Regions from separate parts of the Rhizobium sp. ZK1 genome, predicted to be linked through region 1. Evidence: riboswitches for the same ligand, from Rfam matches in the RefSeq annotation. Region 1 holds a riboswitch; each other region holds the start of a gene.
The links. Region 1 has a riboswitch for cobalamin ahead of nrdH (glutaredoxin-like protein NrdH). Riboswitches for the same ligand answer to the same signal wherever they lie in the genome.
Positions count from the first base shown of each region.

Region 2: it holds a riboswitch for cobalamin, as region 1 does, so the genes downstream of both, cobU (bifunctional adenosylcobinamide kinase/adenosylcobinamide-phosphate guanylyltransferase) here and nrdH (glutaredoxin-like protein NrdH) in region 1, are expected to answer to the same signal.
Region 3: it holds a riboswitch for cobalamin, as region 1 does, so the genes downstream of both, bluB (5,6-dimethylbenzimidazole synthase) here and nrdH (glutaredoxin-like protein NrdH) in region 1, are expected to answer to the same signal.

Region 1 covers NZ_CP180586.1:3,649,312-3,659,137, forward strand. Annotated here, with positions in the region: gene ACK9YZ_RS18515 (carbohydrate ABC transporter permease) at 1-3, opposite strand, end outside; gene ACK9YZ_RS18520 (ABC transporter substrate-binding protein) at 77-1,336, opposite strand; gene ACK9YZ_RS18525 (LacI family transcriptional regulator) at 1,648-2,700, shown strand; gene ACK9YZ_RS18530 (adenylate/guanylate cyclase domain-containing protein) at 2,697-3,944, opposite strand; gene nrdF (class 1b ribonucleoside-diphosphate reductase subunit beta) at 4,038-5,012, opposite strand; gene nrdE (class 1b ribonucleoside-diphosphate reductase subunit alpha) at 5,029-7,197, opposite strand; gene nrdI (class Ib ribonucleoside-diphosphate reductase assembly flavoprotein NrdI) at 7,176-7,589, opposite strand; gene nrdH (glutaredoxin-like protein NrdH) at 7,603-7,824, opposite strand; cobalamin riboswitch at 8,085-8,310, opposite strand; partial or broken gene ACK9YZ_RS18555 (hypothetical protein) at 8,487-8,675, opposite strand; gene ACK9YZ_RS18560 (heavy metal translocating P-type ATPase) at 8,720-9,826, opposite strand, start outside.
Region 2 covers NZ_CP180586.1:2,494,369-2,504,194, forward strand. Annotated here, with positions in the region: gene cobN (cobaltochelatase subunit CobN) at 1-3,899, opposite strand, end outside; gene cobW (cobalamin biosynthesis protein CobW) at 3,909-4,955, opposite strand; gene cobU (bifunctional adenosylcobinamide kinase/adenosylcobinamide-phosphate guanylyltransferase) at 4,960-5,469, opposite strand; cobalamin riboswitch at 5,673-6,067, opposite strand; gene ACK9YZ_RS13010 (chloride channel protein) at 6,275-8,065, shown strand; gene ACK9YZ_RS13015 (cobyric acid synthase) at 8,062-9,513, opposite strand.
Region 3 covers NZ_CP180586.1:1,814,958-1,824,783, forward strand. Annotated here, with positions in the region: gene ACK9YZ_RS09315 (UDP-2,3-diacylglucosamine diphosphatase) at 1-411, opposite strand, end outside; gene ACK9YZ_RS09320 (FAD-binding oxidoreductase) at 620-2,059, opposite strand; gene ACK9YZ_RS09325 (NADP-dependent malic enzyme) at 2,296-4,608, shown strand; gene ACK9YZ_RS09330 (ribonuclease H family protein) at 4,738-5,271, opposite strand; gene ACK9YZ_RS09335 (DUF2865 domain-containing protein) at 5,470-6,549, shown strand; gene bluB (5,6-dimethylbenzimidazole synthase) at 6,509-7,243, opposite strand; cobalamin riboswitch at 7,285-7,475, opposite strand; gene ACK9YZ_RS09345 (3-deoxy-7-phosphoheptulonate synthase) at 7,778-8,845, shown strand; gene ACK9YZ_RS09350 (hypothetical protein) at 9,401-9,802, opposite strand.

The sequences.
Region 1 (9,826 bases):
CATGTGATCATCTCCTCCCCGCGCAGCAGGGCCGTGGCTTCCCCGCAAGAGGGCGGGAAAGCCTTTGTCGTTAGAATTAGCGGGCGTCGTCGATAGCCTGAACGAGCTGGGTAACAGCCTCGTCGGAGGTCTTGATCTGACCATGGACGAACTTCGAGACAACGTCCTTATAGGCGTTAGCAATGGCCGGAGGAGCACCATAGCCCTGAGCCAGCGAGCCGAACAGCGTGCCGCCTTCGTTGGCAGCCTTCAGGTCGGCAATGCCCTTCTTGCCGCAAGCGTCGAAATCCGTATCCGGAACGTCGGTACGGGCCGGAACCGAACCCTTGACGACGTTGAAGGCGGACTGGAAGCTCTTGGACAGCGTTGCCGTGGCAAGCGCCACCTGAGCGGCCTTGCGGTCGTCAGGAACGTTGAACATGCCGAACATGTCGGAGTTGTAGACCACGCTGCCCTCGGTGCCCGGGAAACGGTAGCACAGGAAGTCGGTATCAGGGGTCTTCTTGGCGGCAACGAATTCGCCCTTCGCCCAGTCGCCCATGACCTGCACCAAAGCATCGCCCTTGATGACCATGGCAGTCGCCAGGTTCCAGTCGCGGCCCGAGAAGTTCGGATCGACATACTGGATGATCTTGGCGAGGTTATCGAACGACTTCTTCATCGTGTCAGACTTCAGCGATTCCTCGTCGAGGTCGTTGAAAGCCTTCTTGTAGAATTCCGGACCACCGGTCGACAGCACGATGGAGTCGAACATCGTGGCTTCCTGCCAGTTCTGACCGCCAAGCGCGAGCGGGATGACGCCGGCTGCCTTTGCCTTGTCGAGCAGGGCGATCAGGTCGTCGAAGGTCTTCGGCTGCGTGCCGCCGATCTTGTCCATGACCGACTTGTTGATCCACAGCCAGTTGACGGAGTGAACATTCACAGGGGCTGCGACCCACTTGCCGTCATAGACGGAGAACTTCTGCAGCGCTGCCGGAACGGACTTGTCCCAGCCCTCCTTCTTTGCCGTCTCGGTCAGGTCACCCATGACGCCAGCCTGGGCATAGTCGAGAACGGTATAGCCGAGCATCTGAGAAGCGGTCGGATAGGTGCCCGCGGCAACCATCGCCTTCAGCGCGGTCATGGCTGCGTCGCCGCCACCGCCGGCCACCGGCACGTCCTTCCAAGCAAAGCCTTCCTTAGCGAGGTCCTGCTTCAGCACGTTGAGCGCCGCGGCTTCACCGCCCGACGTCCACCAGTGCAGCATCTGGACTTCCTTGACGTCAGCCGCGTGAGCGCTGCCGAAACCAGCCATCATCACGACAGCAAGAGCTGCCGAGCTCAAAAACTTGCGCATGAATATCCTCCCGTTCGTAAGTGGCGGCGAGACCCACCTCGCCCGCCCCGATGTCTTCCGCCGTGAGGGCGGCCAAACATCACGCTACCGCACCTCCCAGCGCGGTTACCAATTTAAAACGTTATAAATGCTATTACGTCAAGTCCTTCCTCGACTCCCGAGAAAAATATGATTAGTTCAATAACTATTGATTTTATTTGCTTTTTTCTGAACGCTTAAGAAACCGTAAAAATTTAAATCGTTTGCATTGATTGATTGCGTGCCGGTTTCATCGTGTTATTGTAGCCGCGATCCAGCATGGAATGTCTCCAGTGACCGAATCGTCCCAACTGCAACGTGGTGAAAATCCGGATGGTGCGCAAAAGCGCGGCAAGCCGACCTTGCGTACCATCGCGACATTGACCGGTCTTGCAGTGACGACGGTTTCGCGCGCACTCAGCGACGCGCCGCAAATATCGGTTGAAACGCGTGAGCGCGTCCATCGCATTGCCCGCGAGATCGGCTACTTGCCGGACCGGGCTGCCCAGCGCCTCAAGACGGGCCGCACCAACGTCATCAGCATCCTTCTCGATCCGCATCAGGAAGTGGTCGGCTTCGGCACCGCGATCATGTACGGCATCGCCAAGGCGTTGAAAGAGACATCCTATCACCTCGTCGTCGCCCCGAACTTCCTGTCGACGACCGATCTCGAAGCGGCGGAATATATCGTCCGCAACAATTTCGCCGACGGCCTGATCTTCACGCGGACAGAACCCTTCGATGCGAGGGTGCGGATGCTGCAGGAAGTGGGCTTCCCCTTCGTGTCTCACGGGCGCACGGAGTTTTCGACACCGCACGCTTATGTCGATTACGACAATTACGCCTTCGCCTACGAAGCCACCCGGCGCCTGATCGCCAAGGGCAGGAAGCGGGTCACGGTCGTCATGCCGCCGAAGCGGCTGACCTTCAGCCAGCACATTCTGCATGGTTTCATGACCGCCGTGCGCGAGGCCGGCGTCGCCTATGAGATATCGGAAGCGGTCACGCTCGATTCACCGGCCAACGAGATCAGGGATTTCTTTCGCGCCCGCGCCGCAGCACCCGATGTTCCCGATGGCTTCGTCTGTCCCGGCGAGGTTTCGGCGCTGGCTCTTGTTACGGCCATGAATGATGCGGGACGCGTTCTCGCTGATGACTACGATATCGTCGCCAAGGAGACGTCGCATCTCCTGACGCATCTGCAGCCGAAAATCGAGACTATCTATGAGGACCTGGTCGAGGCGGGCGAACATCTCGGCCAGATGCTTCTTCAGCGGATCGGCAATCCGGCAGCGGAGAGCCAGAGCCTGCTCCTGCCACCGCAGATCAATTTTCCGGTAGCCTAAGCAGCGTCACGACCGGCTGTCGGCTTTTCGCGGAAAGCGAAGACTTCGACCGGCTCGCCAAGCCCGCGCAGGGGAAAAGTGCCGAGATTGTCCATCTCTTCCGTGCAGGTCGCCATCTCAACGAAAGCGCGAGACAGCAGTACCGGCCGCTTAACCTCCTTGGTCAAGGTTTCAAGCCGCGAAGCGACGTTGACTGCCGGGCCGATGACCGTGAAATCCAACCGCCGGCTCGAACCGATATTGCCGTACATCACGTCGCCGACGTGGACGCCGACACCATAGCGTAAGGGATCACGCCCCAGGCGCTGATGTTGCTCATTCACTTTCGCCATCGCCTCCTGCCCTTCACGGATCGCCGTCAAGAGATCCTCGCAGGCCGAAGGCTTCGACAGCGGGAAGATGGCAAGCAGTCCATCGCCCATGAATTTCAGGATTTCGCCGCCGTGCCGCTCGATCGGATCGGACATGGCATCGAAATAGTCATTGAGCAGCTGAATGACGTCATCGCGCGGCCAGAGATCGGAGATCGCCGTGAAATCGCGCAGGTCGCAGATCATGATTGCCGCGCCGACGGTCGTGCCGCTGCCGCGGGTGATGACGCCGGAGAGAATCTGTTCGCTCGCATGCGGCCCGACATAGGTCTGCAGCAACGTGCGCGCCATGATGTTCTTCAGCCTGATCTCGCTGACGAGAGTGAGAGCCGGCAGCAGATCGCGCAGGAAATCCACGTGTTCGCCGGTAAAACCGCCTGGCCTATTGGTGGAGAATGTAACGACGTGGCGCTTGTCGAACGTATGATCGATCGGCCAGGCAACATATTCCGTATAGCCGTCGTCTCGCAATTCCTGGTAGAAGGGATAGTCGTCGCCCTCCCATAGATCCTCAAGGTTCTTCCGCACCTCGTTGGCGCCGCTGTGGATCTCGTTGACCGGGCTGTTGAGGAATTGCGGCGTGGTTTCCACCCCGTAGGCAAAGGTGTTGATCTTTGCCTCTCCCATGCCTTCCACCCATAGGATGCGGGCGCCGATCCATTGCGGATGGTTGGTACGGAAATGCAGGCTGGACCGGGTCACCGGTACGCCGGCTGCCAGCAGCCGGTTGCACATCTCCACCAGGATATTGTCGATGAAACGCTCGCTGCGGGTCTCGTTGATCAGCCAGTCGAGAATTCGGCGCCTGCGGATTGGCCAGACGCCTTCGGCAGCTTCGCTTGCCGGATCAGTCGCTTCGAAAGAGGGCCTCATGAAAAACTCCCGCTACGCCACATTCAACGAATATATCGCGCTGAATGTGGGCGATAGCGGGCCGAATGATAAGAGGCTTCGCAAAGATAAACGTCAGAAATCCCAGTCTTCGTCCTCGGTCGCCACCGCCTTGCCGATGACATAGGACGAGCCGGAGCCCGAAAAGAAGTCATGGTTCTCATCGGCATTCGGCGAAAGCGCCGACAGGATTGCCGGATTAACCTTGCAGGCTTCGGCCGGAAACAGCGCTTCGTACCCGAGGTTCATCAACGCCTTGTTGGCGTTGTAATGCAGGAACTTCTTGACGTCCTCGGTGAGGCCAACTCCGTCATAGAGCGCTTCGGTATATTTCGCTTCGTTGTCGTAAAGTTCGAGCAGCAGGTCGAAGGCGAAATCCTTGATCTCTTGGCGGCGCTCTTCGGAGAGCTTTTCAAGTCCGCGCTGGAACTTGTAACCGATATAATAGCCATGCACGGCCTCGTCTCTGATAATGAGGCGGATCATGTCGGCGGTGTTGGTGAGCTTGGCCCGGCTCGACCAGTACATCGGCAGATAGAAGCCGGAATAGAAGAGGAAGCTTTCGAGGAAGACGCTCGCGACCTTCTTCTTCAGGGGATCGCCGGAAGCATAGTGCTCCATGATCAGCGCCGCTTTGCGCTGCAGGAACTCGTTCTCCTCCGACCAGCGATAGGCATCGTCGACATCGGGCGTCAGGCAAAGCGTCGAGAAGATCGAGGAATAGGAGCGCGCATGCACCGCCTCCATGAAGGAGATGTTGGAGAGCACCGCCTCCTCATGCGGCGTTGCCGCATCCGCCATCAGTTTGACGGAGCCGACACCGTTCTGGATCGTATCGAGCAACGTCAGCCCGGTGAAAACACGGATCGTCAACTGCTGCTCGACCGCCGTCAGCGTCGCCCAGGAGGGAATGTCGTTCGACAGCGGCACTTTCTCGGGCAGCCAGAAATTGCCGGTCAGGCGGTTCCAGACTTCAAGATCCTTGTCGTCCTCGATACGGTTCCAGTTGATGGCGCGCACGCGGCTGACCGGCTTGAATTGCATGTTCATCATTGTCTCCGGTCGGTTAGAGCGTGCAGGAAACGCAGCCCTGCACCTCAGTGCCGGACAGCGCCATCTGGCGAAGGCGGATGTAATAGATCGTCTTGATACCCTTCTTCCAGGCATAGATCTGGGCGCGGTTGATGTCGCGCGTCGTTGCCGTATCGCGGAAGAACAGCGTCAGCGAGAGGCCTTGGTCGACATGCTGGGTCGCCGCCGCATAGGTGTCGATGATCTTGTCCGGCCCGATCTCGTAGGCATCCTGGTAATAATCGAGATTGTCGTCGGTCATGAACGGCGCCGGATAATAGACGCGGCCGATCTTGCCTTCCTTGCGGATCTCGATCTTCGAAACGATCGGATGGATCGAGGAGGTCGAGTGGTTGATATAGGAGATCGAGCCTGTCGGCGGTACCGCCTGCAGATTCTGGTTATAGAGGCCGGAGACCATGACCGCCTTCTTCAATTCCAGCCAGTCTTCCTGCGTCGGAATATGGATGCCGGCATCGTCGAATAGCGCCCGCACCTTCTCGGTCGCCGGCTTCCATTCCTGCCTGGTATATTTGTCGAAATAGTCGCCCGAGGCATATTTCGAATTCTCGAAACCCTTGAAGCTCGCACCACGTTCGAGCGCCAGACGGTTGGAGGCGCGCAGTGCGTGATAGGTCACCGTGTAGAAATAGATATTGGTAAAATCGACGCCCTCTTCCGAACCGTAATGGATGTGCTCGCGGGCGAGGTATCCATGCAGGTTCATCTGTCCCAAGCCGATCGCATGGCTGTCGTCATTGCCCTTCTCGATCGACGGAACCGAGGAGATATGGCTCATATCGGAAACGGCCGTCAGCGCGCGGATCGAGATCTCGATCGTCTTGCCGAAATCGGACGAATCCATCGCCATCGCGATGTTCAGTGAGCCAAGATTGCAGGAGATATCCTTGCCCATCGTCTTGTAGGAAAGGTCGTCGTTGAATTCGCTGGCCTCGCTCACCTGCAGGATTTCCGAGCAGAGGTTGCTCATGCTGATACGCCCGGCAATCGGGTTTGCCCGGTTCACCGTGTCTTCGAACATGATGTAGGGATAGCCGCTCTCAAACTGGATTTCGGCGATCACCTGGAAGAATTCGCGCGCCTTGATCTTCTTCTTGGTGATACGGGCATCCGCCACCATCTCGCGATACTTTTCCGTCACCGAGATCTCGGTGAAGGGCACGCCATAGACCCGCTCCACGTCATAGGGCGAGAAGAGATACATGTCCTCATTGTTCTTGGCGAGTTCGAAAGTGATATCAGGCACGACGACGCCGAGTGACAGCGTCTTGATGCGGATTTTCTCATCGGCATTTTCGCGCTTGGTATCGAGAAAGCGCATGATATCGGGGTGATGCGCGTTGAGATAAACCGCGCCCGCACCCTGTCGCGCGCCGAGCTGATTGGCATAGGAGAACGAGTCCTCGAGCAGCTTCATGACGGGGATGATGCCGGAAGACTGGTTTTCGATCTGCTTGATCGGCGCACCGGCCTCACGGATGTTCGTCAAGGACAGCGCCACGCCACCACCGCGCTTGGAAAGCTGCAGCGCCGAATTGATGGAGCGACCAATCGATTCCATATTGTCTTCGACACGCAGCAGGAAGCAGGAGACGAGTTCGCCGCGCTGCTTCTTGCCGGCATTGAGGAAGGTCGGCGTTGCCGGCTGGAAACGGCCGGTAATGATCTCTTCCATCAGATCGCGTGCCAGCTGTTCATTGCCTCTGGCAAGCGCCAGCGCCACCATGCAGATGCGATCTTCATAGCGTTCCAGATAGCGTTTACCGTCGAAGGTCTTTAGCGTGTAGCTGGTGTAATATTTGAAGGCGCCGAGGAAGGTCGGGAACCGGAACCTCTTGGCATAGGCTTCGTCGAACAGATCGCGGACGAAATTGAAGGAATACTGATCGAGTACGTCCTGCTCGTAATAGCCTTCGGTCACCAGATAATCGAGCTTCTCCCTGAGATTATGGAAGAACACCGTGTTCTGGTTCACATGCTGCAGGAAATACTGCTTGGCCGCCAAGCGGTCCTTGTCGAGCTGGATCCTGCCCTCATCGTCATAGAGGTTCAGCATCGCGTTCAGCGCGTGATAGTCCAGCGCTTCCACGGCCTTTAGCGGTTTTACACCCGCATCCCGCGTCAGGTTCGTTCCTGTGTCCAAAATCGTCCCATCCCGTCTTTGACATTGGCGACATCCTCGGCAGTTCCCAGAAGCTCGAACCTGTAGAGGTAGGGAACCCGGCACTTCTGCGAGATCACGTCGCCGGCAAGCCCGTAGGTCTCGCCGAAATTGCTGTTGCCCGCTGCAATCACGCCGCGGATATTGGAGCGGTTTTCCGCATCGTTGAGGAAGCGGATTACCTGCTTGGGCACGGCTCCCTTTACGATCCCTGGGCCGCCATCCCCGCAATAGGTGGGCGAGATCAGCACGTAGGGTTCGCGAATGTGGATGTCTTCAGCACTGAGGGGAATGCGCGCCGCGCGCAGTCCCAGCTTCTCGACGAAACGATGGGTATTCTCGGACCGGCTGGAATAGTAGACGATCAGGCCCATCGCTCTTCTCCAATTAGGAGAGCGCGCTGATCATGTCGGGACGGAAGCCCGCCCAGTGGTTCTCGCCGGCAACGACGACCGGAACCTGCATGTAGCCCATGCCGCGAACGCGATCGAGCGCGTCGGCATCCTCGGAAATATCGATGATCTGATAGTCGACGCCCAGACGGTCGAGGGCGCGATAGGTGGCGATGCACTGAACGCAGGCAGGCTTGCTGTAAACGGTAACGCTCATCATGTTCCTCGTGATGTCAATGAATTTCGGACGCAGTACAGGGCACGGGCGCCTTGCGGCGTCCGGGGTAACGCTTGACGATGATCTTGCAGAGTCGGCGCTTAAACGCCTGAAATTATCCCTTGCAGGATTTGCGCGGGCGGCGGCCTTGACGTTCTCGACATAACTTCAACCCCGAAGTGCTCATGCGGACGTTCGGGGCAGCGTAACAGCACGGATGGATTCCGCTTTCATGCACGCGACTTTCCGGACACCCCGCCCGTGGACGTTTTATTCAAGGCAGGTCTCCTGGCTTACGGGTCGAAGCCCCTGCCCCAGCCTTCCCAAAGCCTCATGCCTCAGTGACCTGAAATCGGACAGTTGCTCGCCGCTTACAGTTGCGGGGGCAGCTCCGGCTTTGTCGCGCCGTCATGGCGAAACGCACCGTATTCCCGTCTTAGCCCCCGACCCTCACGAATCGAAGGAACCTTGAACACTAGATATAGTACGCGAATCCCGGTTTGCGTCAACGGATGGTTTGTGCATCGCGTTACGGAATGTTTGAAATCGCTGCATTCCTGTGAAAAACGTGGTTAACGAATGGTAAAGAAAACAGGCTGTGGAGGAGGCCTCAAAGGTGAAAGCCGGCATATAGCCGGCTCTCCCAGGAATCGACTAGGCGCTCATGCGCGGGTCGTTGCTGCGGCACCGCGCAACAATCGAGCAGCCGCCACCATGTTGACGAGCGCTGGGCGAACCTCCTCCCATTTACGCGTCTTCAGACCGCAATCGGCGTTGATCCAAAGCTGCCCATTCGTCAGGCGCTCGCGCGCCAACATCAGAAGTTCGGTCGTGGAACCACGATGCGGCAAGCATGCACTGCCGCATCCAATCGCAGGATGATATAGAGAAATCTTTATGTCTTCATCCGAAGAAGGCGAAGCGCATTCATCGTCACCAGCACGGTCGCGCCCGTATCCGCCAGGATCGCCGGCCACAGGCCGGTAATGCCGGCTATAGTGGTGACGAGAAACACTGCCTTCAGCCCGAGCGCGATGGTGATGTTCTGCATGATATTGCGCATCGTCCGCTTCGAAAGGTCGATCATGCGCGCCACGTCGCCGACACGTCCATGCAGCACCGCCGCATCCGCCGTTTCCAGCGCCACGTCGGTGCCGCCGCCCATGGCGATGCCGACATCGGCAGCAGCAAGCGCCGGCGCATCGTTGATGCCGTCACCGACCTTGGCGACGAAAAGCCCTTCCTTCTTCAATTCGCCGACGATGCGCTGCTTGTCCTGCGGCAGCAGCTCGCCGCGCCAGTCGATGCCGAGATCACCGGCAACGGCGGCTGCCGTGCGCTTGTTATCACCGGTCAGCATGATGGCCCGCACACCGGCCGCCTTCAGCGTCGCAAGGCCGCTCTTTGCGTCCTCGCGTGGCTCGTCGCGCATGGCGATCAGGCCGGCAGCGACGCCATCGATCAGCAGCACCGAAACACTTTTGCCCGCGCCATTCAGGATGGTAACCTGCTGATCCTGCTCCGCATTCAGCGCTCTACGCTCACGCGCAGCCGGCGGCGACAGGAGATCGAGCGTTTCGCCGCCCACCTTGCCCGTCACACCCTTGCCCGGCAGCGCCTCAAGTTCGAAAGCCGGCGGCATGGGTACACCATCGGCTTTCGCCCGGTTTAGGATCGCCAGCGCCAACGGATGGCTGGAAGCTTGCTCCAGGACCGCGGCGCGTGACAGCACCTGCGTCTCAGAGCGTCCAAAGGCAATGATATCGGTCACCTGCGGCTTGCCAACGGTCAGCGTACCCGTCTTGTCGAAGGCAACGGCCGTCACCTTGCCAAGCGATTCCAGAACTGCGCCGCCCTTCATCAGCAACCCGCGGCGCGCACCCGCCGAAAGAGAAGCGGCAATCGCAGCCGGCGTGGAAATGACGAGCGCGCAAGGGCAACCGATCAGCAGGATCGCAAGGCCCTTGTAGATCCATTCGCCCCAAGCCGCGCCCGTCAGCAG
Region 2 (9,826 bases), 1.2 Mb from region 1:
CTGCGTGGCGTCCAGAGCTTGCGCTCGATCGCCTCCATCAGCCGCTCTTTCATCTCGGAAAGGGCAGCCGGGTTCTTCTCGGCCATGAAATCGCGCACCTTGGGATCGGCGACGAAAGCCTGATAGACCGCTTCGAAATGATGGTTGCCGACAGCACCGGTCGTCGCCGCAAAGGCAAAGAGATAATCGACCGTCGCTGATATCTCGAAAGCGCCCTTATAGCCGTGGCGCATGACGCCCTCGATCCATTTCGGATTGACGACACGCCCGCGCACCACCCGCCCGATCTCTTCTTCGAGCGAACGGATGACAGGCTTTTCCGGCCGCGAATGGTCATTGTGGTAGATCGCCGGCCGCGCGCCGGCGAGCTCTTCCGCCGCCGCCGCCATGCCGCCTTCGAACTGGTAATAATCGTCGCTGTCGAGCAGGTCGTGCTCGCGATTGTCCTGGTTCTGTACTACGGCCTGGATGGACCGCAGCCGTTCTTCGAAGACCCCGCGCTCGGCCTTGCCTTCCTCGCCCGCGCCATAGGCGTAGCTGCCCCAGACGAGATAGGCTTCGGCGAGATCGGCGCGACGCTCCCAGCCCTTCTCATCGATCAGCGCCTGCAGGCCCGCGCCATAGGCGCCGGGCTTGGAACCGAAGATGCGATAACCCGCCCGCTTCGCCGCCGCCTTCTCATCGAGCCCGGCCGCTGTCAGCCTCGCCGCCTCACCGCGCATGCGCGCGGCAATCGGATTATCCGCTGGATCCTCGTCCAATGCGCCGACAGCGCGGATCGCCTTGTCGAACAGCGCGATCTGCTCCGGGAAGGCATCGCGGAAAAAGCCCGAAATCCGCAGCGTCACATCCACCCGCGGCCGCCGCAGCATGGCCGGCGGAATGATCTCGTAGCCGGTGACGCGGCGCGAGGCCATGTCCCAGACCGGTTTGACGCCGATCAGCGCCAGCGCCTGGGCGATATCGTCGCCCCCGGTGCGCATATTCGACGTGCCCCAGGCCGTCAGCCCGAAGGAGACGGGCCATTCGCCATGATCCTGAACATAGCGGCGGATCAGCAGTTCGGCGGATTTCTTGCCGAGTTCGTAGGCCGCCGGCGTCGGCACCGCGCGGCTGTCCACCGAATAGAAATTCCGCCCCGTCGGCAGGACGTCAGGCCGCCCACGCGTCGGCGCACCGGATGGACCGGGCGGCACGAAACGGCCATCGAGACCGCGGAGCAGGCTGGCGATTTCCGCCGGGCCGCAGGCGAGGATGGAGGGTTTGAGGCGGGCTTCGATTTCTTCGAGGACGGCTCTGGTTTGGGACCAGAGGGTTGGGCACTCCATTTCGCCGGCAACGAGCTTGGCGGCGAGCAATTCGATACGCTCGACCGTGTCGCCGTTGGTGCGCCAGGGGGCGTCGGTGACATCGGCGAGGATTGGTGGTTTGGGGCCAGTCCAGATGGCGGCCATATCGCAGTCGAGAGGGTCGAAATAAGACCCCTCCCCAACCCGTCCCGACAGGTGGGAGGGGCTTACTGGGCGCACCGTCTCCGCCTCGTCTAAGACCACTGAACTTGCCGAAAGCGCGAGGCTAAGTCCCTCCCCCTTGTCGGGAGGGGTTGGGGAGGGTTTTTTCAACGCATCCCCCGCAATCGCCCGCTGCAAACTCGCATCCCCACCCTCACCCAGCCCACGCGGCACCCGCGCCAGCGCCACGGTGAGATCCGTCAGCAACCGCCCTTCCGGCGAAACACCGAACACATGCAGTCCATCCCGGATCTGCATCTCCTTGAGATCGCAGAGATAGGCATCGAGCTTCTTCAGCGCCTCGCCTTCGCTCTCGCCCTTGGCAATCCCCGCATCGCGATCCAGCCCGATATCGGCAACAAGCTCGAGGATCTGCTTACTGAGCAACCGGATCCGCCTCGGATCGCCGCCCGACGCCTCGTAATATTCGTCGACCAGCGCCTCCAGATCCTTGAGCGGCCCGTAGCTTTCGGCCCGCGTCAGCGGCGGCGTCAGGTGGTCGATGATGACGGCGCCGGTGCGGCGCTTGGCCTGCGTACCCTCGCCCGGATCGTTGACGATGAACGGATAGAGATGCGGCAGCGGCCCGAGGATCGCTTCGGGATAACAGGCTTCCGACAGCGCCAGCGCCTTGCCCGGTAGCCATTCCAGATTGCCATGCTTGCCCATGTGAATGACGGCATCGGCGCCGAACTCTTCACGCAGGAAAGCATAAAAGGCGAAATAGCCGTGCGGCGGCACGAGATCGGGCGAGTGATAGCTTTCCTTCGGATCGATATGATAGCCGCGCGCCGGCTGGATGCCGATCAGCAACCCGCCGAACCGGGCAAATGGCAGCGCGAAGCCGCCATCGCGCATATAGGGATCGGCCTCGGGCCCGCCCCAGCGGGCCATCACCTCATCCTGAATCTGATTGGGAAGAGACGAGAAGAAGTTCTTGTATCGACTCAAGGAAAGCCTCTCGCGCACCACCTTGCCGTCGAAACCGGAATTGGTCGGCCCCGCCATCAGATGCCGCATCAGCGCATCACCATCAGCCGGAATATCGGCGACAGGATAGCCGACCGCCTCCATCGCCCGCATCACCTCGATGGTGCCCGCTGGCGTATCAAGACCGACGCCATTGCCGAGCCGCCCATCGCGGTTCGGATAATTCGCCATGACGAGCGCGACCCGCCGCTCCGCCGCATTCCTCTGCCGCAACCGCGCCCAGTTGGCGGCAAGGGCGGCCACATATGCCATGCGCCCGGCATCAGGCTCGCTGGAGACGATATTGGCCTCGACCGCGGCATCATAGCGGGCGGCTGCCTTGAAGGAGACGGCACGCGACAGCACGCGGCCATCCACCTCCGGCAGCGCAACATTCATGCCGAGATCACGGGCCGAGAGCCCTTGCGACGAGGCAGCCCAGGCTTCCCGCGACGAGGCGGAAAAGATTGCCTGGAGCACGATGGCGTCGTTCGCCTCCAGTACCGTCGGCTCACGATCGGCGCCGGGGGCGGAGACGGCAAAGCCCGTCGTGTTGATGACGACTTCGGGCTTCAGGTCGGCGAAGATGCTTTCGAGTATGCCTTTCGAGACCGGGTCCTTGAGGCTGTAGGCGAAGACCGGCAGCGGACGCAGGCCTTGCGCCTGCAGAGCCTCGATCAAGGCTTCGACGGGGCGGGTTTCGCCGCTCTGCACGAGGGCGCGGTAGAAGGCGATGGCGACGGTAGGTCGGTCCGTGGGTTTGCATCCCACCTCTTCCGTCGAATGAGTGGTACCCTCTTCTTCGTCCGAGAGCGTGGTACCTGCAGAAACGCTAGTAACTAACCCCTTCCACTCCTCGACCCCAACCAGCCCCCGCCCCGGCCACCAGATCCCCGCCTTCATCAACGGCGCAGCCGGCGCCGGCTTCTCCGCTCCAGACAGCATCGCCGCCGCATAGGCAAGAAAGCCCCGCGCGTTAGCGTCTCCACCCTCGATCAGATAGCCCCATAGCGCATTGAGATCTTCAAGCGCCACATTCGAAAACGGCGTCAGCCCGGCATCCGGCTTGGAATCCCCCGGCAACACCGCAATCAGCGCACCACTGCGCGCCGCCACCGCATGCAGCGCCTCCAGCGCATAGTGGAAATAGCTCGCCCCACCCAGCGCCCGCACGATGATCAGCTTCGCATGCCGCGCCGTGCGTTCAACGTAAGTATCGACCGACATCGGATGCTTCAGGCTCATCAGGCTCGCAAGCCGCAGCGAATGCCCGGCCGCCCCGCCGGCATGCGCCGCGGCAATTGCCGCAAGCTCGGTGTCGGCAGCCGACAGGAACAGGATATCGCCCGGCGACTGGCCGAGGTCGATTGCCTCGTCCCCGTCGCTGATCGTTCCCTGCTGGGCCAGAAGCAGATGCATTTTATATCCTCATGCGAGCGCTTCGATCGCCTTGCGCACCGCGTCCTGATCCATCTCGTGCAGGCCGATGACAACGAGACGCGTGCTGCGCGTTTCACCCGATGCCCAGGCGCGGTCGAAATACTGGTCGATACGGACACCCACGGCCTGCAGCTGCAGGCGCATCGGCTTGCCGGAGACGTCGATGAAGCCCTTGAGGCGCAGCACGTCATGCTCGGCAATGATGCCCTTCAGCTTCTCGACGAAACCGGCCGTGTCCGAGATCGCACCAAGCTCGACGACGAAACTGTCGAATTCGTCGTGATCGTGGGGCTCACCGTCCTCATGCTCCAGCTCGTGATGGGACTTGCGGTTGACGACGTCGTCTTCCGTTCCGATGCCGAGGCCGAGCAGCACGCTTGCCGGCACGTCGCCATTCCTGGCCTCGATCATCACAGGCTTGCGGGCAATGCGCGAGGCGACTTCGCTCTTCACGCGACCGAGCCCGTCGCTGTCGATCAGGTCGGTCTTGTTCAGTACGATCAGGTCGGCGCAGGTCAGTTGATCCTCGAACAGCTCCTCGATCGGGCTTTCATGGTCGAGCGATTCATCCTCGACGCGGCGCGCATCGACGGCATCGTGGTCATCGGCAAAACGACCAGCGGCGACAGCGGCACTATCGACCACGGTGATGACGCCATCGACGGTGACTTCGCTACGAATATCCGGCCAGTTGAAGGCGGCCACCAGCGGCTGCGGCAAAGCGAGGCCCGAGGTTTCGATGACGATATGGTCCGGACGCTGATCGCGCTCCAGAAGCCTCGTCATGGTCGGAATGAAATCGTCGGCGACCGTGCAGCAGATGCAGCCATTGGTGAGCTCGATAATATCGTCTTCGGTGCAATTCTCCGCCCCGCAGCCCTTCAGCACATCGCCATCGACGCCGAGATCACCGAACTCGTTGATGATGAGCGCGATCTTCTTGCCGCCGGCATTGGTGAGCAGGTTGCGGATCATGGTCGTCTTGCCGGCGCCGAGGAAGCCGGTGATGACGGTCGCGGGAATTTTCTGCTGCATGGAACTAACCCTTCATTTTCAGCGGCAATCCTGCCGCGATAAAATAGACGTCGTCGGCCTCTGCCGCGATCATCTGGTGCAGCCGGCCGGCATGGTCGCGAAACTCGCGCGCCATGCGGTTTTCGGGCACGATGCCGAGGCCGACTTCATTGGAAACGATGACGAGCCGCGCCTTTGCGTCAGGGAGAAAGGCGGCGAGCGCTGCGGACTGCGCAGCGATATCGCGCCCGTCCATCATAAGATTGGTGAGCCAGAGCGTCAGGCAGTCGACCAGGATCGCCCTGCCCTCGCCATCGATGGCCGCAAGGCGCTCCGTAAGATCGAGCGGCTCCTCGTGCGTGGTCCAGGAGGGACCGCGATCGGCCTTGTGCCGGTCGATACGCGCCTGCATCTCCCCGTCCCACGCCCGGCCGGTGGCGATGTAGTGGCGGTCGAGGCCGCTGGCTGTCACGAGATTTTCGGCGAAGCGGGATTTGCCGGAGCGCGCGCCGCCGAGGATGAAGGTGGCGGTCATGCGCAAACGCTCCTGTGAGAGAGGATGCGGCTTGTTCTAAGTGTACTTTCCTTGGCAACAGAGGCGGGTGCCACAGACTCGACGCAAGAGGCCGAAAGCACCGCACCGACGCCTGCCAATCGCACCGCCAAAGGCAGCACCGAACCATATTCTTCAGCCAAAACAACCTCCGTGCTGGCAGCGGGCAAAACACCCAGTTGGGCACTATGCCCGGCACGGATGGCAGGTCTCCTGGCTCGCAGTTGTCGGCCGCGATAGGGGCAACCGTTTCCGGTCGCCCCTGATCGTGCCAGCGGATCTGCCTCGCCTTCCCGGCTGCATCTCGTGAAAAGGCGGACGATTCGTAGAAAGAGAGGCGTCCTGCCCCGGCTGATCACGGTGCATTTCCAGTGGCTTTTCCGGCGCCTGTTCCACCTTGCCCGCCCACAGGATGCGGGCCGTCGGCGCGGCAGTCGAAATGCCGGACGGAAGACCCTGACTGCTCTACAGTCGCGGGGTCGGCTGTGATGAAGGCCCCCGGTTTGGGTCCGCCTCGTCACATTCCCTTTTCATCCGGAAGGCGTCAGGCCGATCCGGAACCATCCATTATGTGGTTTCATGGTTAGGCGCGCGCAACCCCCATGTCAATTGCCCCGCACTGTGCCAGAGAGGTTCATCTCTACTTACACTACCAAGATTATCGTGTTTATTCAAAATCTTATGTCATAGAAACTTTACTGCCCGGCCGGTATTTAGCCGCAATTGGCAGGCATGCGGTGCCGCCTGCCACCCTTGACCGCCGCTCCTGTCGCCTAGTTCTCCTATGATGCTCTCCCGAATGGATATCCGCCGCTTCCGGCCCTTCACAACCATATTCGATTTGGGACGCCTGCGCGCCCTCGCCAGACAAAGTGAAATAGGCCTGGTCTTTGCCGGCGCGCTGGTCGGCATCGCTGCGGGGCTGGCGGTCAGCGCCATGAGTTTCGTGTCCGAGGCAATGCACCGGTTGATCTTCGGCATCGAAACCGAAACCCGGCTCAGCGCTTCGCAGATCGACAACCAGTTCCTGCTGATGACGGCGCCTTTCGCCGGCGGTATCCTACTCGGCTTGTTGTTCTTCATCCTCGCCAAGTGGCGCAAGAAGCCGATGGTCGACCCGATCGAGGCCAATGCGCTGCATGGCGGTCGCCTGTCTTTGACAGACAGCATTCTCGTCGCCGTCCAGAACATCATCTCCAACGGCTTCGGCGCCTCGGTCGGTCTGGAAGCCGGCTATACGCAGCTTGCAGCCGGCATCGCCTCGAAATTCGGCCTGAAACTGCAACTGCGCCGCGCCGATCTGCGCGTGCTTGTCGGCTGCGGCGCTGCCGGCGCCATCGCGGCCGCCTTCAATGCGCCGCTGACCGGCGCGTTCTACGCCTTCGAGCTCATCATCGGCACATACGCCATCGTCTCGCTGACACCGGTCGTCGTTGCAGCCCTGGTCGCCACACTGGTTGCACGCCTGCTTGCCGGTAGCGATTTCATCATCGATGTCGGCAGTTTCGGCGCTGTCCAGCCGGCCGATTACGTGCCGGCGATCGCACTCGGCGCCTTCTGCGCCGGCATCGGCATCCTGCTCATGCAGGGCGTTGCCTTCGTCGAGGAACTGGCGAGAAAGAGCTCCGTCCCGCTGCCCTTTCGCCCGGCGCTCGGCGGCATCGTCGTCGGCCTGCTGGCGCTGGTCTCGCCGCAGATTCTGGCCGCCGGACATGGCGCACTGCATCTGAACCTCGCCAACGAAGTAACGATCCCCGCCCTTATCAGCCTGTTTTTGCTGAAATCGGTCGCTTCGGCTGTCTCGATCGGCTCCGGCTTCAGGGGCGGCCTGTTCTTCGCTTCACTCTTCATGGGCGCGCTGCTCGGCAAGCTCTTTGCCTATTCCGCCCCCTATTTTGCCGATGCGACGCTGACCCCCGTCATCTATGCCGTGGTCGGCATGAGTTCGCTTGCCGTCGCCGTCATCGGCGGGCCGCTGACCATGACCTTCCTCGCACTGGAGATTACCGGCGACTTTCCGATCACCGCCCTCGTGCTCGCCGCCGTCATCACTTCCTCGCTCGTGGTTCGCACCACCTTCGGCTACTCCTTCGCCACATGGCGTTTCCACCTGCGCGGCGAGAGCATCCGCAGCGCCCATGATGTCGGCTGGATCCGCAACCTGACCGTCGACAAGCTGATGCGCGCCGATGTGAAGACGGCTAAAAACAGCATGACGCTCGGCGACTTCAAGACGGCCTACCCGATCGGCTCGACTCAGCGCGTCATCCTTGTTGACGATCAGGACAAATATGCAGGTCTGGTGCTCGTCCCGGAAATCTACGCAAATCCCACCAGCGCGCAGGACGAAGCCCAGAATCTCGCCGATTTCATCCGCTATAAAAACGATTTCCTGCAGCCGCAGATGAACGCCAAGCAGGCAGCCGCGATCTTCGACAAGACCGAAAGCGAAGCACTCGCCGTCGTCAACAACATGATCGAGCGCAAGGTGATCGGCCAGCTCAGCGAAAGCCACACACTACGCCGCTACAGCGAAGAACTCGACCGCCGCCGCCGCGAAGTTTCAGGCGAGATTTAGAGTAGGCCGGCAAGAAAGCGGTCATCGAGAGTGCGCTCAAGCTCCGCGGCAACGTCGTCCAGCGCCTGATCGACGCTTTGGCGATAGTTCGCCCGCTCTCCTGAAAGCCCGAAGCTTTCGAGAAGCCTGCCCCGATAGGCATCCGAACCGAACAGGCCGTGCAGATAGGTGCCCATGACATGCCCGTCGGCGGAAACCGCCCCATCCGGCAGGCCATCGACAACCGCCACCGGGCGCGCGCAATCGGCCCCTTGCGTGATGCCGAGGTGGATCTGATAGCCCGATAGCGGCACCTCATACTGACAGGAGCGCGCGCTGCTGTTGCGCACGGTCTTCTCCGGCGCCATCTCGGTATCAACATCGAGCAGGCCAAGCCCTTCAATGTCAGTCACCGCCCCTTCAATGCCCAGTGGATCATGCACCCTGCGGCCGAGCATCTGGTAGCCGCCGCAGATGCCGATCACCCGGCCACCCCGCCTGACATGAGCGGCAAGGTCACGGTCCCATCCCCGTGCCCTGAGATCGCTGAGGTCCGATATGGTCGATTTCGAGCCAGGCAGGATGATGAGTCCCGCATCATCAGGCAGCCGTTCGCCTGAGCGTACAAAGACGAGCTCGACATCAGGCTCGGCCCGCAGCGGATCGAGATCGTCGAAATTGGCAATGCGCGGCAGCACCGGCACGGCAATCTTCAGCGCCCCTCGCGCGCCCTTGGCCAGCCGCTCCAGCACGACGGAATCTTCCGCCGGCAGCCGCCCCGCCGCCTGAAGCCAGGGCACGACGCCGAAACAAGGCCAGCCGGTGAACTGGCCGATCGATGTGATACCGTCGTCGAACAGGCTCACATCCCCACGGAACTTGTTGATGATATAGCCCGAAATCATGCTGCGATCCTCTTCGGCAAGGATCGCATGGGTGCCGACGAGCGAGGCGATGACCCCACCGCGGTCGATATCGCCCACGAGAACGACAGGCACATTTGCCCGTGTCGCAAAGCCCATATTGGCGATATCACCGGCCCTGAGATTGATTTCCGCCGGCGAACCCGCCCCCTCGACAACGACGAGATCGGCATCTTCCGACACCTTGGCGAAACTCTCCAGCACGGAAGAGATGAGCTGCGGCTTCAGCCGCTGATAGTCGCGCCCCTTTGCCTGCCCGAACACCCTGCCCTGCACGATGATCTGGCTGCCGTTTTCGGACTGTGGCTTCAGCAGCACCGGGTTCATATGCACTGATGATGGCGTACGGGCCGCAAGCGCCTGCAGCCACTGCGCCCGGCCGATCTCGCCGCCGTCGTCGGAAACCGCCGCATTATTCGACATATTCTGCGGCTTGAACGGCCGCACCGTCAGCCCGCGATTGGCCGCCAGCCGGCAAAGCCCGGCCACCAGCACCGTCTTGCCGACATCCGAGCCGGTTCCCTGCAGCATGATGGCTCTGGTCATTAGGGTCTATCCGTGAAGCGTTTCCGCAGGCCTACAATGAGCGTTGCGGGCGGGTCAACAGGGACCCAGAAATGCGAAAACCGCGATCAGGCCATCAGCCCAACGCGGTTTGCCATAAAACGCTGACGCCTTCACCATTACGCGATGAAGCTCGCTTTCTCCGGGACGCTCTACCTGATCCGGAGAAGCAGCGCGGTTGTCCCCCGCCGCGTCACAACTGATAACGGCACATTCTTACCGGATGGTTATTGAAAGCGCGCCTTGACGCGAATTTCGACCTTTTTTTGCACTTTTTCTAATTTTTCTCATCTGA
Region 3 (9,826 bases), 1.8 Mb from region 1:
GAGATAGGCGAGCAGGCGAGCATTACGCACGACGACGTCGAATTCGTCCCCATGCAGGATCAGGTATTTCTTGCCGTCCGCGCCGTCATGGATGATGCGGTCGACAACTTCGATGCCGCCGAAATGCGTGCCCGGAAAAGCGCGCAGGAATTCGTCGTGATTGCCGGGAATATAGACGACGCGCGTACCCTTGCGCGCCTTGCGCAAGAGCTTCTGAACCACGTCGTTGCAGACCTGCGGCCAGTACCAGCTGCGCTTCAAGCGCCAGCCGTCGACGATATCGCCGACGAGATAGATCGTATCGGCTTCGTGGTAGCGCAGGAAATCCAGCAGGAAATCTGCCTTGGCCGCCTTGGAGCCGAGATGCAAATCGGAAATGAAGAGGGTGCGGAAGCGCCGGGGTTCCATCATGTCTGTCACAAGCCTTTCCGCTCGTGTCCCATCGTTCTTCGTCTGGTCTTCCAAAATCAGACTCGTGTTTCAGGAAGATGACAAGGCTGTGGGAAAGCCCTGCAACCTGTTCATACAGGCTGGACGTGGGGCGCTGGGTGACCGACGTCACGCCAACACCTTCACATTCCGGCGCTGGCGCGAAACTCCTTCCCTAAAACATCAATCCTCAGGCAGTCCGCACCGTCGCCATCGGTTTCACGTTCTGGTTCATCCGGAACAGATTGTTCGGATCGTAACGCCGCTTGATCTCGGCAAGGCGGGCGTAGTTGGTACCATAGGCGGCTTCGACCCGGTCGATTTCGTCGTCAGGCATGAAGTTGATATAGGCGGTTCCGACAGCATGCGGCTTGGTGGCCTCGAAAAGCTCGCGCGCCCAGCCGACGCAGCTTCCATCCATCCCGGTTTCCCGCCAGCGGGCATGCACGTTCATGACGAAATGCGAGCTGCGCTGCGGAAACGCGGTGGCCTCGTTGGCCACGCGACCGGCAGCACCCCCGACATGGCCAATGAAGATCTCGCATTCCGGGCCGGGCAGCCTGCGCACCGCCTTGAGCAGCACGTCGATCGCCGCATCGGACAGAGACGCGAAATCCTGGCTCTTCCAGTAATTGCGCGCACCTGGTGTGAGCAGCGGATCGAAGGCCTGCTGCCAGCCGGTGAACGGCATCGGGCCGACGATATCGGCAATCGGCTTTCCGATAGCGCGCAACCTTGCCGCAGCCTTTTCACCCGCCGCGACATCTCCGCAATAGCACATCGCCAGTACTACGATCTCCTTGCCATGCCATTCGGCCGGCAGGAAGGGCAGCGGCGGCGCCTGGCGCATCACCACCCAGCAGGTCAGTTCGTCGGGCGCCGCCTCCAGCGCCTGCCGGTATTCCTTCAGCACCTTTTCCGCATCGGCGAAGGGATGCACGACGAGCCCGGCGAGAACCTCGGTGTCGAGCGGGTTGAGCTTGAACTCGAAGGAGGTCACGACGCCGAAATTTCCGCCGCCGCCGCGCAGCGCCCAGAAGAGATCGGGCTTATCCGTCTCGCTCGCCTTGACCAGTTCGCCATCCGCCGTCACCATGTCGACCGAGAGCAGATTGTCGAGGGTCAGTCCGAATTTGCGGGTCAGCCAGCCGAAGCCGCCGCCGAGCGTCAGGCCGGCGATGCCTGTCGTGGAATTGATGCCGGTCGGCAGCACCAGCCCGAAGGCCAGCGTTTCCTTGTCGACATCGGCAAGCGTTGCGCCCGGCTCGATCCTGGCACGCCGCGTCTGCGGATCGACCCGCACCGATTTCATCGCTGACAGGTCGATGACGACGCCGCCGTCGCAGACGGCGTTGCCGGCAATGCCGTGCCCGCCGCCGCGCACCGAAAGGAGAAGATTGTTGTCGCGCGCGAACCGCACCGCCCGAACGACATCAGCAGCGCCCGCGCAGCGCGCGATGAGCCCCGGCCGCCGGTCGATCATCGCATTCCAGATCGCCCGCGCCTCGTTGTAATTCATATCCTTGCTGGTCAGGAGAGTGCCGCGAAATCCGGCGGCAAATGCATCGATGGCCACGTCATTGACCATCGTCTGACCCCTTTGCAAGGTCGTGAGGTTCAAGTTGTCCATGATTTCCTCCATGCGAACGGCGCCCCGCACCGTCGCGCAGGGCATTCTGCGCTTGCCGCCCTCGCCAGACAAGTTTCCCCAAAAGGATTAGCTGGTGGCAACCGCTCGGCACCAAGGGCCGCCGCCCCCGCCCCCGCACGAAAACTTTCTCCACGCCGCATTTCCATACTGTCGCCCGTATCCGATTGATGTATGGAGAAGTCCTCAAAAGACTTCGAACAACGCTGGAGGCGGCGATGGATCACCAGGAAAAATCCAAAACGGAAAAGAATTTGACGGGCGGCAGCCTCGACGACCAGGCGCTTTTCTTCCACCGCTATCCGCGCCCCGGCAAGCTGGAAATCCAGGCGACCAAGCCGCTCGGCAACCAGCGCGACCTGGCGCTCGCCTATTCTCCTGGCGTCGCCGCCCCCTGCCTCGCCATCCGTGACAATCCTGAAACTGCGGCCGACTATACGTCGCGCGCTAACCTCGTTGCCGTGATCTCCAACGGCACCGCCGTGCTCGGCCTCGGCAATATCGGTCCGCTCGCTTCCAAGCCGGTCATGGAAGGCAAGGCCGTCCTCTTCAAGAAATTCGCCAACATCGACGTTTTCGATATCGAAGTGGATGCAACGGACGTCGAGCAGATGGTTTCGACCGTCGCCTCGCTGGAGCCGACCTTCGGTGGCATCAACCTCGAGGACATCAAGGCGCCGGAGTGCTTCCGGATCGAGAAGCAGCTGCGCGAGAAGATGAAGATCCCGGTCTTCCACGACGACCAGCACGGCACCGCGATCATCGTCGCCGCCGCCATCCTCAACGGCCTGGAACTGGCCGGCAAGAAGATCGACGAGGTCAAGATCGTTGCGTCAGGCGCCGGTGCTGCCGCCCTTGCCTGTCTCAACTTGCTGGTGACGCTTGGCGCCAAACGCGAAAACATCTGGGTCCACGATCTCGAAGGCCTCGTCTATGAAGGCCGCGTCGAACTGATGGACGAGTGGAAAGCCATCTACGCCCAGAAGAGCGACACGCGCACGCTCGCCGAGAATATCGGCGGCGCCGATGTCTTCCTCGGTCTCTCGGCCGCCGGCGTGCTGAAGCCGGAACTGCTGGCGCGGATGGCCGACAAGCCGCTGATCATGGCGCTTGCCAACCCGACGCCTGAGATCATGCCGGATCTCGCCCGCGCCGCCCGCCCGGACGCGATGATCTGCACGGGTCGCTCCGACTTCCCGAACCAGGTCAACAACGTTCTCTGCTTTCCCTATATTTTCAGGGGCGCGCTGGACTGCGGCGCTGAGACGATCAACGAGGAAATGAAGATGGCCGCTGTGCGCGCCATCGCGGCCCTCGCCCGCGAAGAGCCTTCGGACGTAGCCGCGCGTGCCTATTCAGGCGAAACCCCGGTTTTCGGTCCTGATTATCTCATCCCCTCGCCCTTCGATCCGCGCCTCATCCTGCGCATCGCCCCTGAAGTCGCCAAGGCTGCTGCCGAAAGCGGTGTCGCGCGTCGTCCGATCGCCGATTTCGACGCTTATCTCGACCAGCTGAACCGCTTCGTCTTCCGCTCCGGCTTCATCATGAAGCCGATCTTCACGGCCGCCAAGGTAGCAGAGCGCAAGCGCGTCATCTTCTCCGAAGGCGAAGACGAGCGTGTGCTGCGGGCCGCCCAGGTGCTGCTCGAAGAAGGCATCGCCGAGCCGATCATCATCGGCCGTCCGCAGGTCATCGAAACACGCCTGAAGCGTTACGGCCTTCGCATTCGCCCGTTACAGGATTTCGACGTGATCAACCCCGAGGACGATCCGCGCTTCCGCGAATATGTCGATCTCTATCTGCAGTTGGTCGGACGCCGCGGCGTCATCCCGGAAGCGGCCCGCACCATCGTGCGCACCAACACGACCGTCATCGGCGCGCTGGCGCTGAAGCGCGGCGAAGCTGACGCGCTGATCTGCGGCCTCGAAGGCCGTTACGAGAAGCACCTGCGCGATGTGCGCCAGATCATCGGCAAGCGCCCGAACGTGCGCGATTTCTCGGCTCTCAGCCTGATGATCTCGCAGCGCGGTGCGACGTTTTTCGCCGACACCTATGTGACCTTAAATCCGACGGCAGAAGACATCGCCGAGGCGACGGTTCTCGCTGCCGAAGAGATCAAGCGCTTCGGCATCACCCCGCGCGCCGCCCTCGTCTCGCATTCGAATTTCGGCTCGCGCGAATCCGAAAGCGCCACCAAGATGCGCAATGCGCTGCAGCTTGTGCGCGAGGCGGCACCCGACCTCGAAGTCGATGGCGAAATGCATGGCGAAAGCGCCATCTCCGAGGAACTGCGCCGCCGCGTCATGCCGCACACCACGCTGAATGACGAAGCCAACCTGCTGATCTTCCCGAACCTCGATGCCGCCAACATCACGCTCGGCGTCGTCAAGTCGATGACGGACGGCCTGCATGTCGGCCCGATCCTGCTCGGCACGGCGATGCCGGCGCATATCCTGGCGCCGTCGGTCACCTCGCGCGGCGTGGTCAATATGGCGGCGCTCGCTGTCGTCGAGGCATCGCAGCCGGCTTAAAGCATGTCGCGCAAAAGTGTGCAGCGGTTTTGCGGTAACGACATGCGTAAAACAAAGACTTAAAGCGTGGCAAGCGAATCTGAAAGATCGCGACACGCTTTAGCCGGTCGCGCGTCAGCATCCGGATAATCAGGCACGCCGTATCGATCGGCGTCCCTGATCTGCCAGCGCATCGGCCCGTTCGTTACCATCGGCGCCGGAATGGCCCTTGCACCAGGCAATGCTTATCAGGGAATTCTCGGATAGCTGGATATCGATGGCTTTCCAGATTTTCGCATCTGATATCGCTCGGTTTCTGGCCTTGCCGGTCGGGTTGCTTTTCTTCCAGCCATTGTTTCTCCAGATCGGACGCCAGCTGTTGCAGCCTTCGACGGCATAGGCGGAATCGGACCAGATGACTGCCGCTACATCAGCTGCTGAGCCGTTGATCCAGATTGCCGCCTCAAGCACGGCCGTCACTTCCATCGCGTTATTGGATGAATCCTTTGCACCGCCAAAGCCGGAGGCGATCTCGATACCATCGCGGTAGGCGACGAAGGCCCATCCCCCATGCCTTGCGCCGGGTTCCAAACAACCGTCCACGAAAACGTGAAGGCCCCGCCGGGTGTCCGGTGTCTCTGCGGACGTTTCGCGTGTGCGGGATTCGTCGGAATTATCTGTCATATCAACTGTCTGGATATCAACGGCTTCCCGCGCGGTTGCAGGAAGCGGGAAAGTGGAAGCATCCGGCTTGCTGGATAAGATCGCAAAAATACGCTAGGAATTACTGCGAGCTTATTAAGGGAAACACGTTAAGACAAAGCGCGGTGGATGGAAGCCGCAACGCACTGATAGATGCTTTTCTCTTTCCGGAACGACGTCGTGAAGCGCCGAAACCTGTATCTCGTTTTCTGTCTGGCATTCGCGGCTCCTGCGGCGGCGCAGACCAATGCGATCTGTGAGGATCTGCGCGGGCGCCTTGCCGACCTGCCGCAAACCTTCGGCAACAGCAGCAGCGAGATGCGCCAATATGCCGGCGCGCTTGCCGAACAGAATCTCGAATTGCGCAAGGTGCGCAGCGATCTGCGCCGGTATGGCTGCACCTCCGGCAGCATGGTCGTCGTTGGCGGCGACAACGCCGGCTTCTGCTCCGAGCTCGAGCATGCTGAAGCCAGGATGGTCGACAATATCAGCTTCCTTCAGCATCGCCGCAACGAGTTGCGCCAGTCCGGCCCCGATGCGGCCCGCGCGGAACTGATGGCCGCGCTCGAAGACAATGACTGCAACAGCGACAGTTTCAGCGGGCCTGCCGAAGGCGACGCCTACGCGCCGGCTCCGAGCATCGAAGAGCAGGCCATGCGCAGCGACACGTTCATCCCGCTCGGCGGCGGCGAGCGCTATGGCCTGCCGCGCGCCGAAATGCTCTCGCCCGTCAGCACCATCTGCGTGCGCACCTGCGATGGCGGCTTCTTCCCGATCAGCAACAATGCCACCTCGGTCGATTTCGACCGTGATGCCGCGACCTGCGCGAAGATGTGCCCCGGCCTCGAGACGGAACTCTTCTATCGCGAGGTTTCCAGCACCGAGACCTCGAACATGATTTCGACGGCAACCGGAGCGCCCTACAGCGCGATGAAGAACGCCTTCGCCTACAAGACCCGTGCACCTGGCGAAAAATCCGCCTGCTCCTGCAATCTGTCTGCCTATTACGAGCAGATGCGAAAGAGCCAGGCCGCCTATGCGCCGGCGCCCGAGCCGAAGGGCTCGATCACCACGATCCGGACGGAAGCGCCGAAGGCGGTCGGCACCCCGCCTGCCTCGCAGCCGCAGGTGGCGGATCGCCCCTATGATCCCTCTGCCAGCAAGGTCCGGCAGGTCGGCCCGCAATTCCTTGCCGGCGATCAGGGCAAGATCGATCTCGCTAATCCGGCGACACCTGGCCCTCAACCTCAACAGCAGTAGTGACCGGCTCACGGTCCGATCGTCCCCAGCCGTCATGGAAGACGAGATCTTCCAGCGGCATGCGCTGCCGCCAGCCTTTGACCGCCAGTTCCGGCTGGTCATAGAGCCGGTCGACGAAGCCGGCGCAGAGCCAGGCCACCACCTCGATATGATCGGGGATGCCGAGGATTTCCTTCAGGTCGCCCTCGCGAAAAATGCTGACCCAGCCGATGCCGACGCCTTCCGCTCGCGCCGCAAGCCACAGGTTTTGGATGGCGCAGACGGTGGAATAGCTGTCCATGCGCGGATTATGCGTGCGCCCCAGCACCACGCTGCCGCTGCGGGTAGGATCACAAGTCACGCAGATTCCGAGCGGCGCCTCGACGATGCCTTCGAGCTTCAGCGAGCGATAGGCCTGCCGCCGCTCGGCGGTAAACATCAGGGCCGCTTCCTCATTCGCCTTCGCGAAGGCATCGCGCACCTGCGCCCTCACCTCGGCACTTTTCACCAGAATGAAATTCCACGGCTGCATGAAACCGACCGAAGGCGCGTGATGGGCCGCCATCAGCAATCGGGTGACGAGATCATCCGGCAGGGGATCGGGCAGGAACTGGCAGCGCACATCGCGCCGCGTCATGATCGCATGATAGACGGCCTCGCGTTCGGCCGCAGAAAAGCTGGATGCCGGGCAAACGGCATCGTCAATGGGTCGCATCGTCAAATCCCCAACAACGCAACCGCCCGCCGTCCGCGCGGGTTGGGTCTATCTTGCCAGGCCGGTCTTCTGACTTGGCGTCATCCACTTGGCCGCAGCCTTCCCGGCCTTGAGGCCAGTGGCGTGGTGAGCGGCAAGCGTCGGCCTTACAGCGTTGGGCACGTTCCGGTCTTGCACCGGATTCCCGATTCTCCCGCTTGTGACGGCGGGCACCTGACGGGCGATCTATGGCGTGGAAACGGCATGGCAGCAAGTCAATTCGGCGAATATGCCTGGAACGGAACTGCATCTCCGCCCCTGCCCGGTAAGGAACTGTCACTTGCAAAATTCCGCGTGACAATTTGTTTCCGCATCGCTACATAGCCAGCATGTCGATCTCGTCCGTCTACGCATCGCGATTTTATTCGTACCGCTGCTTCCAGCGGATGCGGGTCTGTGCGTAACCAAATCTAACGCGACGACAACCCGAACAGCCGCTAGTCTACCTGGCGGCTTTTTTGTTCCGCACGGTATGACCAAACAGGAGAGCATACCGTGACTGACACCATTGATGATCTGCGCATCGTCGAGATCACCCCGCTGACCAAGCCGGCCGATATCATCTCGGAAATCCCGCGGACATCAGCGGTCACCGAGACCGTGACCGGCACACGCGACACGATCCATAATATCCTGACCGGCAAGGACGACCGCCAGCTCGTCGTCATCGGCCCCTGCTCGATCCATGATCCGGCAGCCGCCCGCGAATATGCGTCCCGGCTCGTTGAGCAGCGACGACGCCTGTCCGGCGATCTCGAAATCGTCATGCGCGTCTATTTCGAAAAGCCCCGCACCACCATCGGCTGGAAAGGCCTGATCAACGACCCGCATCTCGACGGCACCTACCGTATCGAGGAAGGCCTGCGCCTTGCGCGCCGCCTGCTGCTCGACATCAACGCCATGGGCCTGCCGGCCGGCTGCGAATTCCTCGATACGATCACGCCGCAATATATCGCCGATCTCGTCAGCTATGGCGCCATCGGCGCGCGCACGACCGAAAGCCAGATCCACCGCCAGCTCGCCTCGGGTCTCTCCTGCCCGATCGGCTTCAAGAACGGCACGGATGGCGGCGCGCGTGTCGCGCTCGACGCGATCATGGCCGCTTCCCAGCCGCACCATTTCCCGGCCGTCACCAAGGACGGACAGGCAGCGATCGCCTCCACCCGCGGCAACGAGGACTGCCACATCATCCTGCGCGGCGGCAAGCGTCCGAACTATGAAGCGGCCGATGTGCAGGCCGTCATCGCCGAGGCAACCAAGCTCGGTGTCGACCCACGCATGCTGATCGATGCCAGCCACGCCAACAGCGGCAAGGATCCGATGAACCAGCCGAAGGTCGTCCACGACGTCACCGGCCAGATCGTCGCCGGCAATCACCACATCAAGGGCATGATGATCGAGAGCAACCTCGTCGCCGGCCGCCAGGATCTCGTCCCCGGCAAGCCGCTCGTCTACGGCCAGTCGATCACCGATGGCTGCATCGGCTGGGATATGTCTGTCGACGTGCTCGAGGACCTGGCGAAGGCCGTCCGTGATCGCCGCAAGGCTGCCGTCGCGGCCTGAGCGAGAGAATGAAGTGCGGCGGGCGAAATCCCGCCGTGCTATCGCCTATAATCCACCGCCCCTCCATCAAAGATGGCGCGGCTGCACAATATCATTCGCCGACCATCTTTTACTTCAGGACGGCAGGTGTGATCTCGAATTGCTCCGATTGAGAAGGCGAGCGACAAGCAAAAATACCATTGCCAGGACATATCCCGCCAGTACGGCTAATGCTTCCAACGCGAGTGGAAGCATTACGATACCGTCGCCGGGACCTTCCATCTCGTCTGGCGCTATCCTCGGCATTCCGACGAGACTGAAGGTCAAAACGGAAGCTAGTACCCACAGAAATGCGAACATATGTGGCATCCACTTTAAACGCTTGAGTGAACGCCCGACAAGATGCGCCAATAGAGGCGCCATGACATTCGAAATAAGAAAAATCGGTAGCGCGATGAGTGGAGGCAATATTGTGGGATAAGCGGGATCATAATGCATAGAGTACCGCCGACGAACGAGTCTGTACTTTTCAGATATCCCACAAACCAAGTCACGCGGCTACCGCCGCTGGCGCTTTCACGAAATGCGCCTGTGCAAGCACTTAGAGGCGACGAGCAAATTATAATTGGTCACTGTGCGGATAGAGCCGAGATATTCGTTCTCGTCGTCAACGACGTCGCTTAAAAACAGGAGAGCAATCTTATCCTGTGACTGGAGTATGAACTCCTCTTCCTGGGTGAGAGGCAGATCATCGAAGAAGTTCATAGCGTTATAATTTCTGAAGTACGTCTCATTGCCGCAAGCATATCTAACATCATTCTGAATATAGAATTTGGCGATGGGTACCGCCATCTGATTCAAAATTTGCGACTCCTGATATTTTCCGAACCATCGCAGATACTCGACCGGAAACGTAACAAACAGCAAAGCACGGCAGCAGATCAAAAAGGCAAACGCCGCGAGCAATACCTTGTGCATAATTGTATGAAGGTCCCTCTGATG